One region of the Burkholderia cenocepacia genome, then DNA from elsewhere that is predicted to be linked to it. Evidence: riboswitches for the same ligand, from Rfam matches in the RefSeq annotation. Region 1 holds a riboswitch; each other region holds the start of a gene.
The links. Region 1 has a riboswitch for cobalamin ahead of SY91_RS15440 (FecCD family ABC transporter permease). Riboswitches for the same ligand answer to the same signal wherever they lie in the genome.
Positions count from the first base shown of each region.

Region 1 (5,016 bases):
GGCAGCTGGAGTGATAGAACAGCACGCCGTCGCCGATCTTCATCGTGTCGCGCATGAAATTGCGCGCCTGATAGTTGCGCACGCCGGTCCACGGCAGCGAGCGCTGCGGTGCGTTGGCGAGATCGTCGATGCTCGCTTCGTCCGGTTCGGACTTCATCAGCCAGTATTGCATGGTCGTGATCGACGCAGAAAAAGGCCGCTACAAAAGAAAACGGCACCGGGACTTTCCCGATGCCGTTGGATAGGCCCCCGCCTTGGCCGCTAGGCCGGCATCCTGAACCTGAGGTTCAGAATTGGTCGCAGTTAGCAGCACTTCGGGTACATCAGACAGAGTGACGCGCGCGCCCGTGCTACAAATTTCCGCAACCGTGCACATGGCATTGGTTCAAGGAATATATGACCTTGGCGAACCAGGCAGGGAAGCTGACTGAACTGTGATTCGATGCGCCAATTTGACCACCGTTGATCGTCGAGATCAAGCGGAATCGACGTATCGTTTGAAACGTTACTGCGTCTCGTGCTGTGCGAGCACCGCGCCGAGCTGTTCGTTCATCTGGTGCATTGTACGACGGATTTCCTCGGCCGGAAATGCTTCACCGTGCCGCACGCTCGTTTGCAGTCGCAGCAATTCCGATGCAAGCGACAGCGCCGCCATCACCGCGATGCGGTCGGTGCCGCGCACCGAGCTGTTCGAGCGGATTTTCGACATCTCGGCGTCGACGCGCGCGACCGCTTCGAGCAGCGCCGCTTCGGTCTCGGCCGAACAGGCGAGTCGATAGGGCTGACCGAGAATCGAGACTTCGATCTGCTTGGTGCTCATGCATGTTCTCCGTGGCTGGCCGCGTCATCGCCATCCGTGCGCGCCTGCGCATCGAGCAGGTCGAGCTGGTTGTCGGCTTGCTCCGCGCTCTTCGAGCGCGGCAGCTTTTCGAGAATCGCGTTCAGTTTCACCTGGGCGTCGTCGATCTTCGCCGACAGTGTGTCGCGCTCGGCCGCGAGCGCATTGCGTTCGTCGCGCAGCTGCGCGAGTTCCGCGCGGACCGTGTCCGCTTCCGCGCGCAATTGCGCGACCTGCTCCTCGAGCGCGAGCCGTTCCGAGTGATAGCGCTTGTTCAGCGAAATCAGACGGCCAATATTTTGAGATAGGGTTTCGAGTTCGTTGAGCATTTGCTGCGTCCTCTAAAGACCCAGCATTTTAGCGCGGAATAACGCGCAATCCGACATCTGTAACGTTTCCAGTCGTAACACCCCGGCTTCTTGCCGCGAATAGGCGTGTCCCGCGCCGCTCCGGACGCTTCCTTGACGCTCGCGCGACCGCCTCCTAAACTGGCGCCGCCTCGGTGCTCGCGCGCAGGACGCGCGGTTAAACGGGAAGCAGGGTGCGGCTCCGCGAGCGTGCCAACCTGCGCTGCCCCCGCAACGGTAAGCGGCTGCGTCGTGTGACGCAGGCCGGCTCGGGTGCGTTTCGCGTGCAGGTCGCATGCGGGCGCGGGCCACTGCGCGTCATCGCGCGGGAAGGCGAGCCGGTCCGCCGCCAGCCCGGATACCGGCCGAGACGGGGAGCCCGCACGGGCTTCATGACGCGCGACCTGCGGGGAAGCAGGGCGCGCAATGTTTCACGGAACGTTCTTCGATGCCGACCCCAATCGTCCGCCCCGCGCCCCTGTCGCGCCCGGCCGGCTGCCGCAAGCGGATGCGCCGCGCGTCGTGCGCGCGGCCGTGCGCGGCATGAGCGCCGCACGCGCCACCGTCATCTGGGCCGCGCTGGCCGCGTTGGTCTCGCTGCTGTTCGTCGCGTCGCTGTCGATCGGCAGCGTGCCGATGTCGCCGTGGCAGGCGCTCGCATCCCTCGTGCCGCACGGCGGCGACACCCTGTTTGCCGACATCGTCCGGACGCTGCGCCTGCCGCGCGCGCTCGCGGGTTTCGCGTGCGGCGCGCTGCTCGCGCTGGCCGGCGCGTTGTTGCAGGTGCTGCTGCGCAATCCGCTCGCGGAGCCGTACGTGCTGGGCGTGTCCGGCGGCGCGGCCGGCTTCGCGCTCGTCGCGATGATCGCGGGCGGCGCATGGTGGCTCGTCGACGCATCCGCGTTCGCCGGTTCGCTCGTATCGGTCGCGCTGGTGCTCGGTCTCGCGCGGCGCGAGCTGTGGCGGGGCGAATCGCGCGACGCGTCGCCGCGGCTGCTGCTCACCGGCGTCGTGATCGCGGCGGGGTGGGGCGCGTTCGTCACGCTGTTGCTGTCACTCGCGCCCGACGCGCGGCTGCGCGGCATCATCTTCTGGCTGACGGGCGACCTGAACGGCGCGACGGCGCCGTGGTTCGCGTGGGGCGCGCTGCTGCTGAGCGCAGGCGTCGCGCTGCCGGTCGCGCCGCAACTGAACGTGCTGCTGCGCGGCGATGCGACCGCGCTCGCGCTCGGCGTGCCGGTCGCGCGGTTGCGCGTGCGGATCTATCTCGTCGCGTCGCTGGCCGCCGCGGCCGCGGTGACGACGGCTGGCACGATCGGCTTCGTCGGCCTCGTCGTGCCGCATGCATTGCGGCTCGCGTTCGGCAACGACCAGCGGATGCTGCTGCCGGCCGCGATGCTCGCGGGCGGCGGCGGCGTGATGGCGGCCGACCTCCTCGCGCGTACCGCGATCGCACCCGCGCAATTGCCGGTCGGCGTGATGACCGCGTTGATCGGCGTGCCGGTGTTCCTGTGGATGTTGCTGAGGAGGCCGATGCGATGACGGGCCCCGCACTGAACGCCGCCGCCGGCGACCTGCACTACAGGGCCGTCGACCTGACGCTGAAGGCCGGCGCGCGCACGTTGCTCGACCGCTTCACGCAGGCGTTCGGCCCTGGCGAGATCTGGTGCGTCGCCGGGCCGAACGGTGCGGGCAAGACGACGCTGCTCGCCACGCTCGCGGGATTGCAGCCGCCGGCCGGCGGACACGTCGAGATCGACGGCCGGCCGCTTGCCGCGTGGCGCCCCGAGCCACTCGCGCGGCGCCGCGCGCTGATGCCGCAGCAATTGCACGATGCGTTCAGCGCGACCGTGTTCGACACGGTGCTGCTCAACCGCTTTCCGTATCTCGGCGGCTGGGGCTGGGAGCGCGACGACGACCGCGCGGCCGCGCGCGCTGCGCTCGCGACGTTCGACCTGAGCCCGCTCGCGTCGCGCGACGTGATGTCGCTGTCGGGCGGCGAGCGGCAGCGAGTCGCGCTGGCCGCGACGCTGTGTCAGGATGCACCGCTGATGCTGCTCGACGAACCGCTCGCGCATCTCGACCTGCATCACCAGATCGATTGCCTCACTGCGCTGGCCGCCTGGCTCGCGGCAGCCCCGCGCACGATATTGTTTTCGTGTCACGACCTGAATCTCGCGCGGCGCTTCGCGACACATGCGCTATTGCTCGACGGCCGTGGCCATGCGTCGGCCGGCCTCGTGCACGATGTATTGACGCCCGAGCGCGCGAGCGACGCGTTCGGCTATCCGCTCGTGCTGATCCGCGAGAATGGCCGCGATGCGCTGCTGCCGGCATGGCCTGCGCGACAATGACCTTTCCTGTTCCGATTTTTTCGATGCGCGGCGCCAGCCGCGCCCACGACCCGGCTCCTCGATGACGACTCCCACCCCATTCCCGCCCGCGATCGCGCCGCTCGACGACGCGCTGCGCAAGCGCCTCCAACAGGTGATCGACCACAAGACCAAGCCACCGGGTAGCCTCGGCCAGCTCGAGGCGCTCGCGCTGCAGATCGGCCTGATCCAGCTAAGCGAGCGACCGGTCGTGCAGCGTCCGGTGACGATCGTGTTCGCGGGCGACCACGGGATCGCGGCCGAAGGCGTCAGTCCTTATCCGCAGGCGGTGACCGCCCAGATGGTCGCGAACTTCCTGGCCGGCGGTGCGGCGATCAATGCGTTTTCGGGCGTCGCGCAGAGCACGCTCGAGATCGTCGATGCGGGCGTCGCGTCGCCGCTGCCGCTGTCGGACCGGCTGGTGTCGCTGCCGGTCGCGCGCGGCACGCGCAACTTCGCGACGGAGCCGGCGATGACGCGTGAAGAAGCGATGACGGCGCTGGCCGCTGGCGCGGGGCGGGTACGCCTGCACGCGTCGCTCGGCACGAACGTGATCGGTTTCGGCGAGATGGGGATCGCGAACACGTCGTCGGCCGCCTGCCTGATGAGCCGCCTGCTCGACGTGCCGATCGATGCCTGCGTGGGCCGCGGCACGGGCCTCGACGACCAGGGTCTCGCGCACAAGCGCGCGGTGCTCGGCCGCGCGCTCGTCAAGCACTCGCATGCGATCGCGCCGCTCGACGTGCTCGCGACGTTCGGCGGCTTCGAGATCGCGATGATGACGGGCGCGTACCTCGCGGCCGCGAGCGAGCGGATGACGATCCTCGTCGACGGCTTCATCGCGACGGCCGCGCTGCTCGTCGCCGAGCGCATCGCGCCCGGCGTGCGCGACTACTGCGTGTTCTCGCATACGTCGCACGAGGCCGGGCACCGGCGCATGCTCGAGCATTTCGGCGCGAAACCGCTGCTCGCGCTCGACCTGCGCCTCGGCGAAGGCACGGGCGCCGCGCTCGCGCTGCCGCTGGTGCGCGCGGCGGCTGCGTTCCTCAGCGAGATGGCGAGCTTCGAGTCCGCCGGCGTCGACAATCGTGACGCCTGAGCGCGCGCGCGGCATACGGGCCGAACTGCGCTACTTCTTCGTCGCGCTCGGCTATTTCACGCGCGTGCCCGTGCCGCGCTCGATCGGCTACGCAGCCGGCGATCTCGATCAGGCCGCGCGCTATTTCCCGCTCGTCGGCGCCTGCGTGGGCGCGTGGGGCGCGCTCGTCTATCTCGTCGCACTGCGCGTGCTGCCCGCGTCGATCGCGGTCGGGCTGTCGATGGCCGCGACGCTGCTCGCGACCGGCGCTTTCCACGAAGACGGCCTCGCCGACAGCTGCGATGCGTTCGGCGGCGGTTACACGCGCGACGACGTGCTGCGCATCATGCACGATTCGCGGATCGGCACGTTCGGCGCGGT
Region 1 covers NZ_CP060039.1:3,265,913-3,270,928, reverse strand. The annotation lists gene SY91_RS15460 (EVE domain-containing protein) at 1-172, opposite strand, end outside; RNA gene ssrS (6S RNA) at 243-424, opposite strand; gene SY91_RS15450 (cell division protein ZapA) at 506-820, opposite strand; gene SY91_RS15445 (ATPase) at 817-1,167, opposite strand; cobalamin riboswitch at 1,322-1,570, shown strand; gene SY91_RS15440 (FecCD family ABC transporter permease) at 1,612-2,727, shown strand; gene SY91_RS15435 (ABC transporter ATP-binding protein) at 2,724-3,539, shown strand; gene cobT (nicotinate-nucleotide--dimethylbenzimidazole phosphoribosyltransferase) at 3,601-4,656, shown strand; gene SY91_RS15425 (adenosylcobinamide-GDP ribazoletransferase) at 4,646-5,016, shown strand, end outside.

Region 2 (5,016 bases), on a different replicon from region 1:
CCCGAGCGTGTTGTAGCCGTACGCGGTCATGTATTGCCGGTCGAACAGGTTCGACAGCGACGCCGACACGGTCAGGTGCGCATTGATCCGGTACGACGCGCGCAGGCTCACCGTCAGGTACGACGCCAGATACTGCCGGTTGGCCGGATCGTCGAACGTCGAGCCGCCGTACAGCAGCGACGCGCCCGTGCTGAGCGCGTGCAGCTTCAGTTCGTCCCACGTGTGGTCGACGTTCAGGCTGACCGTCTGGCGCGGCCGGCGGCTGAGCCAGGTCTGGTTGGTTTCGTCCTGCGGATTCAGGATGCCGACCGCGACGCTCACCGGCGTCGAACGGCCGATCGTCCCCTTGTACGACAGGTCGATGCCGCGAATGTGCGAACGGCCGATGTTCATCGGCGAGAACGTCGCCGGGTTGTACGCGATCAGGTTGTTGACGCGCGTGTCGTAGATCGCCGCGGTGAACATGCCGTACGCCGTGTTCGCGTCGAGCGCGGCCTCGACCGACGTGCTGCGTTCCGGGCTGAGGTTCGGATTGCCGTAGCCGGGGTAGTACAGGTCGTTGAAGGTCGGCAGGCGGAACGCATTGCCGTACGACACGCGCGCCGTGTAGACCGGCGTGATCGCCCACGACAGCGCGGCGTTGCCGGTGTTCACCGCTTGCCCGGCGATGATCTCGTGACGGCCGGCCACGAACATCGTCACGCGGCCGAACGTCGCCGACTGGTGCAGCGAGAACGCGGAATCGTTGCGCGTCGGCACGCCGCCGGGAATGTCGACCGGCAGGAACGCCTGCTCGCGCGTGAAGTCGTACGCGAGCTTCGATTCGCCCGACAGCGGCAGGCCGAACAGGTGAAACCCGTGCTCCTGATGGGTCAGCGACGTCGACGTGCTGATGCGCTGCGAATTGATCTGGTCCGTCGCGAGCGCCGGGTTGTCCGCGTAGATGAACTGGCGGTCGTTCGCATAGCCGAACGACTGATCGAACTGCGTATCGGGCGTGATGTCGAGATGGAACGCGACGCCGGTCGTCAACTGGTGATCGAGCTCGCGATTCGCGTAGCCGCTGTTGTCGTAGGACAGATCGGAGCGGTGGTACAGCGCGAACGTCGAGATCGACCAGTTGTCGCGCGCATAGCCCAGCCGCGCATCGAGATCCTGCGCGTGATACGGATTGCGGCCGTCTTCGTGGCCGTAGAAGAACGGCCGCGTCGCATCGATGCCGGCCGTGTTGTAGTCGTGCAGCCCGAGCGAGTAGGTGAGCCCGCCGAGCGCGGCCAGCGGCCCCGTCGGCGGCACCGTGCCCGACGTGCGGAACTGCGTGTCGAACGTCTTGTTCGAGCCGCCGCCGAACGACACGGTGGTCCGGTTCGGCTGGTTGGCGGCGCGGCGCGTGAAGAGCTGCACGACGCCGCCCATCGCGTTGTTGCCGAACGACGCGGCGGCCGGCCCGGAGATCACTTCGACGCGCTCGAACGCTTCGGTCGGCAGGTCGGCCCACGGCGCGATGCCGGTGGTCGGCGAGCCGATCCGGATGCCGTCGATGAACACGGCGACCTGGCTCGCCGACGAGCCGCGGATGCTGACCGATGCGGACGAGCCGGGCCCGCCGTTCTGCGCGACGGTCACGCCCGGCAGCGTCGCAAGCGCCTGCGTGATGCTCGGGTCGGCGGGCGACAGCCGGTCGAGATCCTCGCGCGTGAGCACCTGCGTCGATGCATAGCGGCGGTCGAACGATTCGGGCAGATGCCGTGTGTCGGTCACGCTGATCGTCGGCAGGTCCGCGCCTGACGCAGGCGCGGCGGGCTGCGCCTGCGCCGTGTCGCCAGCCGCATGGGCGAGCGGGGAAAGCAGCGCGGTAGCGGCGGACGTGGCAAGCAGGTGACGAATATTCATGAGACAGCGGGACCAAGCGTGTGGCGTGTACGGCGATCGTGAGCCGAGGGCGGGCAAGGGGCGCATGCCGACGGCGTGTCGGTGCGACGCTTCCGGTCGGGAAGCGGATTCGGGAACGATGGACATCTGACGGATCCTGAGGTCGGGTCGTCCATGCAACGGGCGGCCGCCGGGGGCGGCGCCTGGCGCATCGGGACACCCCGCCCGGTGCGGCTGCTGGACCTCGGGTCGATGGCAGGTCTCCTGGCTCGCGGGTCGTCGTCCGTGCGGGCCTTCCCGGTTTCCCAGTGGCATGCGGTGGCACGGATTCGCCGCTCACAGTTGCGGGGGCAGCCGCAGCTTCGAGGCGTTGCCTCGCCTGCGTTCCCTTTTGATCCCGTCTCCGGGAACCATCAGCGCGCAAGGGTAATGGCGCGCCCTCCGGCGCGTCAATCGTGCGGCCGGGTGGGGATGTAAAAAAACGTCATTGTCCGGCGGCGGAGTGCCGGATTCGCTCGCGCTCTCCCGACGGTACAACGTTTCACGTCTGATGAAACCGGCGGGTCGAGCGCGTGACTTCGCGCCGGGCGCGACTGGCTGATTCCGCCACCGGGGACGATCGACAGCGCACGGCAGCGGCGCACCGACGATCTCCACGGCACCCGTGGTCCGTCGCTGCCGACGTTCGTTCTGAATGCCGCGGCGGCGCGTCGTTACATGTGCGTGCCGCCATGCGCGCGGCCGCCCGGGTCGCCGCCGCGATCGGGCGGCGTATTGTTCTGATCGATCTTCGCGAGCACGAAGCCGGCGGGCGGCAACGCGGCGGGCGAACGGTGCACTGCTTGCCCGGCTGCGGGGTGAGGCGCGGCGGCGGGAAAACCGGATGACGTCACATCCGGTTGAGCGAACGCCGGCAGGGAGGCGGCCGCGAGGGCGGCGGCGGCGATCGCGTGCGTATTCATGGCGACTCCTTCACGACTGAATTCAGGACGACGTAATCAGTCTAGGGCGCGAAACTAAACGCGCCGTGAAGGGGCGGCGGCACGCATGACAGGATCTTCATGCGCGCCGCGACGGTCAGGCGGGCGCCGACACCAGCGCGCAGAAGTTCTCGAGATCGACGTTGCCGCCGCTGATCACCACGCCGACGCGCTTGCCCTGCAGCGCATCCTTCATCCGCCGCACGGCGGCGAACGACAGGCAGCCGGTCGGCTCGACGACGATCTTCATCCGCGTGGCGAAGAAACGCATGGACTCGACCAGTTCCGCGTCCGTCGCGGTCAGGATGTCGTCGACGTCGCGGCGCAGGATCGGGAACGTCAGGTTGCCGAGGTGCTGCGTCTGCGCGCCGTCGGCGATCGTGCGCGGTGTGTCGATATGCACGATCGTGCCGGACCGGAACGATTGCTGGGCGTCGTTGCCGGCTTCCGGCTCGACGCCGTACAGCTTCGCGTGCGGCGACAGCGCGCGCGTGGCGAGCGCGGTGCCCGACAGCAACCCGCCGCCGCCGAGCGGCGTGAACACCGCGTCGAGCGGGCCGACTTCGTCGAACAGTTCCTTGGCCGCGGTGCCCTGGCCGGCGATCACGTCAGGGTGATCGTAGGGCGGAACCAGCGTGAGCCCATGCTTTTCCGCGAGATCGCGCCCGATCTGCTCGCGATCCTCGGTATAGCGGTCGTAGGTCACGACATTGCCGCCGTAGCCGCGTGTCGCGGCCATCTTCGCGGCCGGCGCGTCCTGCGGCATCACGATCGTCGCGGGAATGCCGAGGATGCGCGCCGACAGCGCGACCGCCTGCGCATGGTTGCCCGACGAGAACGCGACGACGCCGTGACGGCGCTGTTCCGCGTTGAAGCGCGACAGTGCGTTGAACGCGCCGCGGAACTTGAAGGCGCCCATGCGCTGCAGGTTCTCGCACTTGAAGAACACCTGCGCGCCGAGCGCGTCGTCGATCGTCCGCGACGTCATCACCGGCGTGCGGTGCGCATGGCCTTCGAGCCGGGCCGCGGCGGCGACGACGTCGTCGTACGTAGGGAGAGTCGGAGAATTCATGGTCGCTCGAGAGTCGAAAAGGTCAGTCAACGGGAAACTCAAAACGGCAATACCGGACGCGCGGCGTCACTTCGCGTCGTTGTAGACGGTCGCGCGCGACACGCCGAGATGCTGCGACACGATCTCCATCGCGCGGCGCACCTCGAGGAAGCCGTCGGCCTTCAGCGTCTGCATCAGTTCACGGCGCTGGTCGGTCTTCAGCTCGCGCGGCGTCGTCGCGAGGCGCGTCGCGAATGCGTCGATGCGCTGCCGGATCGCGTCCGCGCCGGCCGGGTCCAGCGTCTCGACGACGGTCTCGCCATCGGTGCGGCAGAACTGGTTCAGCATGCCCTGGAAGCCGCGGAACAGCGTGACGTCGGCGTTCAGGCACAGCGCGGCGACGTAGCGCCCGCTCGAATCCTTGATGCCGATCGACGTGCTTTTCGCGGTGCGGCCGTCGGCGAAGCGGTTCGGGTAGTTCGCGAGCACCTGCGGGAAATCGTCGTCGGCGATGCGGGCGAGGCCGAGTTCGGTCGCGGGATCGCCGACCGCGCGGCCGGACAGGTTGTTGTGGATCGCGAGGATCGCGTGCTCCGGCGTGCGGAGGTCGTGCACGACGACCTCGGTGAACGGCGCGAACATCTCGCCGAGTCCTTCGGCGATGCGCTGTACCTGTTCGATCAGCGACGCCTGCTCCGACGGCAGCGCTTTGCGGTTCGTGCTCATGCGTGGTCCTGGGGGCGGGTGTGTCGGTCGTTTCGGGCCGCGTGATGTCGACCAGCAGCGGGCGCGCGATCCGGACATAGTCGGCCGCGTCGAGCACGACCGAGCGGTCGAGGCGGCCGGCGTTGAACGCGATCTCGGTGTTGCGCTCGACCAGCGCGGGATCGACCACGAGCGTCACGTTCGCATCGAATACGAACGGCGGCACGGCACCCATCACGCAGCGCGTGACGGCGGCCGCGACGTCAGGCGACGCGAGCGTCGCCTTGCGCCGGCCCACCGCATCGGCGACCTTGCGGAAGTCGATTTTCAGGTGCCCGGGAATCACCGCGAGCGCGGTGGTGTCGCCGCCATCCTTGAACGTGCAGAGCATTGCCTTCGCGCCCTGTT
Region 2 covers NZ_CP060040.1:947,304-952,319, reverse strand. The annotation lists gene SY91_RS20765 (TonB-dependent receptor domain-containing protein) at 1-1,893, opposite strand, end outside; cobalamin riboswitch at 2,109-2,302, opposite strand; gene SY91_RS20760 (hypothetical protein) at 2,586-2,834, opposite strand; gene SY91_RS20755 (threo-3-hydroxy-L-aspartate ammonia-lyase) at 2,950-3,924, opposite strand; gene SY91_RS20750 (transcriptional regulator) at 3,991-4,629, opposite strand; partial or broken gene SY91_RS20745 (YbaK/prolyl-tRNA synthetase associated domain-containing protein) at 4,643-5,016, opposite strand, start outside.
Region 2: another riboswitch for cobalamin. It lies ahead of SY91_RS20765 (TonB-dependent receptor domain-containing protein); the one in region 1 lies ahead of SY91_RS15440 (FecCD family ABC transporter permease).

Region 3 (5,016 bases), 870 kb from region 1:
CCGCGTCGACGCGATACGCATCGCGCAGCCAGAAATAGAACGCGAGATACGCGTGCGGCGGCACGAGGTCGGCATCGTGGTAGCTCGCGTAGTCGTTCTCGCCGCGCGAACGCGACGGCTGGATGCCGACGAACACGTTGCCCGCGCGCCAGCCGGCGATCGTGAAACGCCGTTGCCGCAGCGTCGGGTCCGCTTCGGGCGGCCCCCAGCGTGCGTTCAGCGCGTCGCGTACGGCCGCCGGCAGCCGCGCGAAACGCGCGACGTAGTCGGCCAGCGCGTAACTCTGAAACGCGGGACGCAGCATGCGCACGGCGGGATCGTTGGTCACGCCTTCGGTGAGTCGCGCGATCAGCGCGTCGCCGTCGGGCGGCAGGTCGGCCACCGTGTAGCCAGCGTCGCGCAGCGCCGCGAGCACGCACAGCGCGGAGGCCGGCGTGTCGAGCCCGACGCCGTTGCCGATCCGCCCTTCGCTTTGCGGATAGTTGGCGAGAACCAGCGCGATGCGCTTGTCGGTGTTGTCCAGCGTACGCAGCCGGCACCAGCCGCGCGCGAGCGCCGCGACGAACGCGATCCGCTCCGCATCCGGCTGGTAGCGCACGACGTCGACCTCGGTATGCGGGCAGCGATACGCGAGCCCCTTGAAGCTCACCGCGCGCGTGACGATGCGCCCGTCGACTTCGGGCAGCGCGATATGCATCGCGATGTCGCGTGCGTGCAGGCCCTGGTTGTCGGCCACCCACGCATCGCGATTGCCGCCGGACAGGATCACCTGCAGCACCGGCGCGTCGCCCGCGAGCACGTCGTGCTCGGGGCTGTCGATCGCGCCGGCCGCGAACGCGGTGGTATTCAGCACGAGCGCGACGCCGTGCGTATCGCAGAGCTGCGTGATGACCTCGCGGCTCACCGCATCCTTCAGCGACGTCACCGCGATCGGGAGCGGGTTCAGCCCTTCGTCGATCAGTGCGTCGGCCAGCGCGTCGAACACGGCCGTGTTCGCGGCCTGCCAGTGCGCGCGATAGAACAGGATCGCGACGACCGGCGCGCCGGGCGTCCAGCGCGGTCGCCAGTCGTCGACGCTCGCGCGGTCGCGCGCCGGGTGATACAGCGCGGCGGCCGGCAGCGGGCGCGGCGGTTCGGGTTCGTCGCCGAAGCCGAACGTGTGAAACGCGATGCTGCGCAGCAGCGCGTCGGCGTTGTGCACGCCGCCTTCGCGCAGGTAGCGCCACCACAGTCGGCACAGCTCGGGCTTGACCGTGCTTTTCGCGACGAGATTCGGGTCTTCCTGCAGGTCGCCCGAGAACATCGCGAGCTGCTGCCCGCGCTTCGATGCGAGCGACACGGCCTGCTCGATCCCGTACGGCCAGTACGCTTCGCCGCCGAGATGATCGATCACGACCGTCTTCGCGTGGCGCAGCACGTCGTCGACGTAGAAATCGACCGACGCCGGCTGCCGCAGGAACGTGACGTTCGCGAGCCGCACGCTCGGGAACCCGGCGGGCAAGTGCGGCACGACGCTCGCGAGCAGCGACAGCGTCGTGTCGGCCGAACTCAGGATCACGATGTCGGCCGGCTGCTGGTCGATCCGGACGACGCCCTGCGTATCGTCGACGAAGCCGCCCGGCGTGGTGCGCAGCAGATGCATCGTGCGTTACGCCTGTTGCGGCTCGGCCGCGCACGCGGCGTCGAACGCACGTTGCAGCGCGGCCGCGTCGAGATCTTCGCCGATCAGCACGAAGCGGCTCGCGCGCGTTTCGCCGTCCTGCCAGCGGCGGTCGAAATAGCTGTCGAAGCGGCGGCCGACACCCTGGATCACGAGCCGCATCGGCGCGCCGGGCAGCGCGGCGAAGCCTTTCGCGCGATAGATCGTGTGCGCTTCGACCACGCACTGCAGCGCGGCGATCGTCGCTTCGCGCGTGCCCGCGTCGCCCGATACCACCACCGAGTCGAAATCGTCGTGATGGTGATCGTGATCGCCGTCGTCGGCCGAGCCGTGATGGTCGTGACGCAGGTGGATCGTTTCCTCCGATGCCGATTCCAGCCCGAGCAGCAGCGCGAGGTCGAGTTCGCCGCGCGTCGCGCGCACGATCTTCACCTGCGGCGGGATTTCTTCGCGGATCGCGGTTTCGATCCGCGCGAACTCGGCGTCACCGACGAGGTCGGCCTTGTTCACGATCACGAGATCGGCGGACGACAGTTGATCGGCGAACAGTTCGTGCAGCGGCGATTCGTGATCGAGGTTCGAATCGGCGCGGCGCTGCGCGTCGACGGCCTGCGGGTTTTCCGCGAACTGGCCGCTCGCGGCGGCCGGCCCGTCGACGACGGTCACGACCGCGTCGACCGTGAAGCTGTTGCGGATCGTCGGCCAGTTGAACGCCTGCACGAGCGGCTTCGGCAGCGCGAGGCCCGACGTCTCGATCAGCACGTGGTCGATGTCCGCGCGGCGCTCGACGAGCGCCTCCATCACCGGATAGAACTCTTCCTGCACGGTGCAGCACAGGCAGCCGTTCGCGAGTTCGTACAGTTGGCCCGATGCTTCGCCCTGCGCGCCGTCGGCATCGTCGCAACCGATGCCGCAGCCCTTGAGGATTTCGCCGTCGATGCCGAGCTCGCCGAATTCGTTGACGATCACCGCGATGCGGCGGCCTTCGGCGTGCTGCAGGATGTGGCGCATCAGCGTCGTCTTGCCGCTGCCGAGAAAGCCCGTGACGATCGTGACGGGAAGCTTGCGTAGGGTCATGGTAGGTCCGGTGTCGAAGAGGAAATCAGGACGGGATCGTCGCGTCGGCGGCGGCGCGGCAATTCAGCGGGCGGTACGCGGGAAGCTCGCCGCGTGATCCGCGCGGACTGCCGCACGGCGGGCGGAACAACAAATCGGACATGGTGCTTCCTTGCGAACGGTCGACATTGTGAATGCCAACACGGCTGCGGCGTGCCCCGCCCGTGCCGCGCCGTTCGCCGTGCCGGCCCGGGCGCGTTCGCGCGGAGGCAGATCGGAGGAGACAGCAGGAAACACCGGGCGTCGGGCCGGCTGCGGCCGTGGACGATGCGCCGCCTCCCCGCGGCGCTGAACCCCAACGTTTAGGCCGGTATCCGGGCTGACGAACACGCCGCTTCGCCTTCCCGGATACGCGCGGCATCCAGTGGCGGTCGTCCGCATGCGCGTGGCATGCGGCGAAGCGGCGGTGCGTGGCGCTTGCGCGCGACGCGTTCGCTTACCGTTGCGGGGGCAGCACAGGTTGGCTCGACTGCGGCGCAGGCGGGCTCCCTGTTTCCCGTTTAACTGCGCACGCCGGAGCGGCGCGCGCGAGCACCAAAACGCGTGCGAGTGTAGGCGGCAGGGCCGGGAGCGTCAAGGCGAGCGGCCGGCGATGAACGCGAATGATTGTCGTTTTCAACTTGGCGAGATAAACTTCGCTCGATAACGCAAACAACCGCGCAACGGCCATGTGAGGCAATCACTCAGTCATCCTCAAATTTCCATGTCGAAACGACAGATATCCGGGCGACGCTTTCCTGTGCTGGCCCTGTCGCTGTGCTCGATCGCCGGCGTTGCCTCCTTCCCTGCCCCGGCGGCCGAGTTCGACGACGAACTGCCCGCGGTCGAAGTACGCAGCCGCCGTCATCCGAACGATCCGCGCGTCGAGAGCGTGAGTACGGCGACGCGCACCGCGAGCGATCCGCGCGACGTACCGCAAACCATCGACAGCGTCCCGGTAGAGGAAACGCTGTCCTATGGCGGCCGCACGCTGGCCGACGCGTTGGCCGGCGTGCCCGGTGTGTCCAATACGTCGGACACGCGCTTCGATGCGTTCCGCATTCGCGGCTTTTCCGCCGCGGGCGACCTGCTGCTCGACGGCATGCGCGACGATGCGCAATACGTGCGCAGTCTCGGCAACATCGAACGCGTCGAAGTGCTGAAGGGGCCGGCTGCCGCGCTGTACGGGCGCGGCAGCGGCGGCGGCGTCATCAACCGGATCACCAAGCAGCCGTTGCCGGAAAACTTCGGGCATGTGTCGGCAGCGACCGGCAGCTATGGACGGCTCGGCGCGTCGGTCGATCTCAACCGCATGCTGTCGAGCGCATGGAGCGTGCGGTTCAATGCCGGACGCGAACACGCAGGCAGCTTCCGCGACCACGTCGACGGCACGCGCCAGTACGTCGCGCCGTCAATCAAATGGCGGGACGCGCGGCGAAGCTGGCTGCTGCAGTTCGAATACGACGCGTACCGGCGCGTGCCCGATCGCGGCATGCCGGCGCCGGTCGCCGCGGTCGACGCGGCCGGCAAGCCGTTCGCGTTCTCGCTGCCGTCCGCGCCACGCGCGACCTTCTTCGGCGCGGCGGGCCGCGACACGATCCGCGACGAGAACATGAACTGGCGCTCGGTCTTCACGCACGCGCTCGACGGCGACTGGGAATTGCGCCATACGCTCGGGGTGCTGAATTTACGCAGCACCTTCGACAATACCTACGTCACGCAAAGCTACGTCGCGAAGCCGCGCGACTACCGGCGCGTGCAGCGGGCGCGCTACCTGCAGGACATGACGCATCTCAACGTGCAGACCGGTGTCGAACTGGGCGGCAAGGTCGCGACCGGTCCGGCGCTGCATCACCTGCTGTTCGGCATCGAATACGGCTGGCAGAAACGCACGCCGACGCTCTGGCAGGCCGACGCGGCGCCGATTCCGGTGACCGGGCCGGATCGCTTCGCCTTGGTCGGCTCGACGCCGCGCCCGTACGCGATGAACCGCCACCGCGTCAGCGACTACGCGATCTTCGCGCAGGATCGCGTCGACCTCGGGCGAGCGTGGAAACTCCTCGGCGGCCTGCGCGGGGAACGTTTCGACGTCGATTCGACCAACGCGCTGAACGGCCTGCATGCACGGCGCACGACGGCGGCATGGAGCCCGCGGCTCGGCGTCGTGTGGTCGCCGGTCGGCGCGCACAGCCTGTATGCGTCGTACAGCAAGAACTTCGCGCCGGTCGGTGGCGACCTGATCGGCATCACGCCCGATGCGC
Region 3 covers NZ_CP060039.1:2,396,176-2,401,191, reverse strand. The annotation lists partial or broken gene cobN (cobaltochelatase subunit CobN) at 1-1,642, opposite strand, end outside; gene cobW (cobalamin biosynthesis protein CobW) at 1,649-2,737, opposite strand; cobalamin riboswitch at 3,064-3,330, opposite strand; gene SY91_RS11420 (TonB-dependent siderophore receptor) at 3,480-5,016, shown strand, end outside.
Region 3: another riboswitch for cobalamin. It lies ahead of cobW (cobalamin biosynthesis protein CobW); the one in region 1 lies ahead of SY91_RS15440 (FecCD family ABC transporter permease).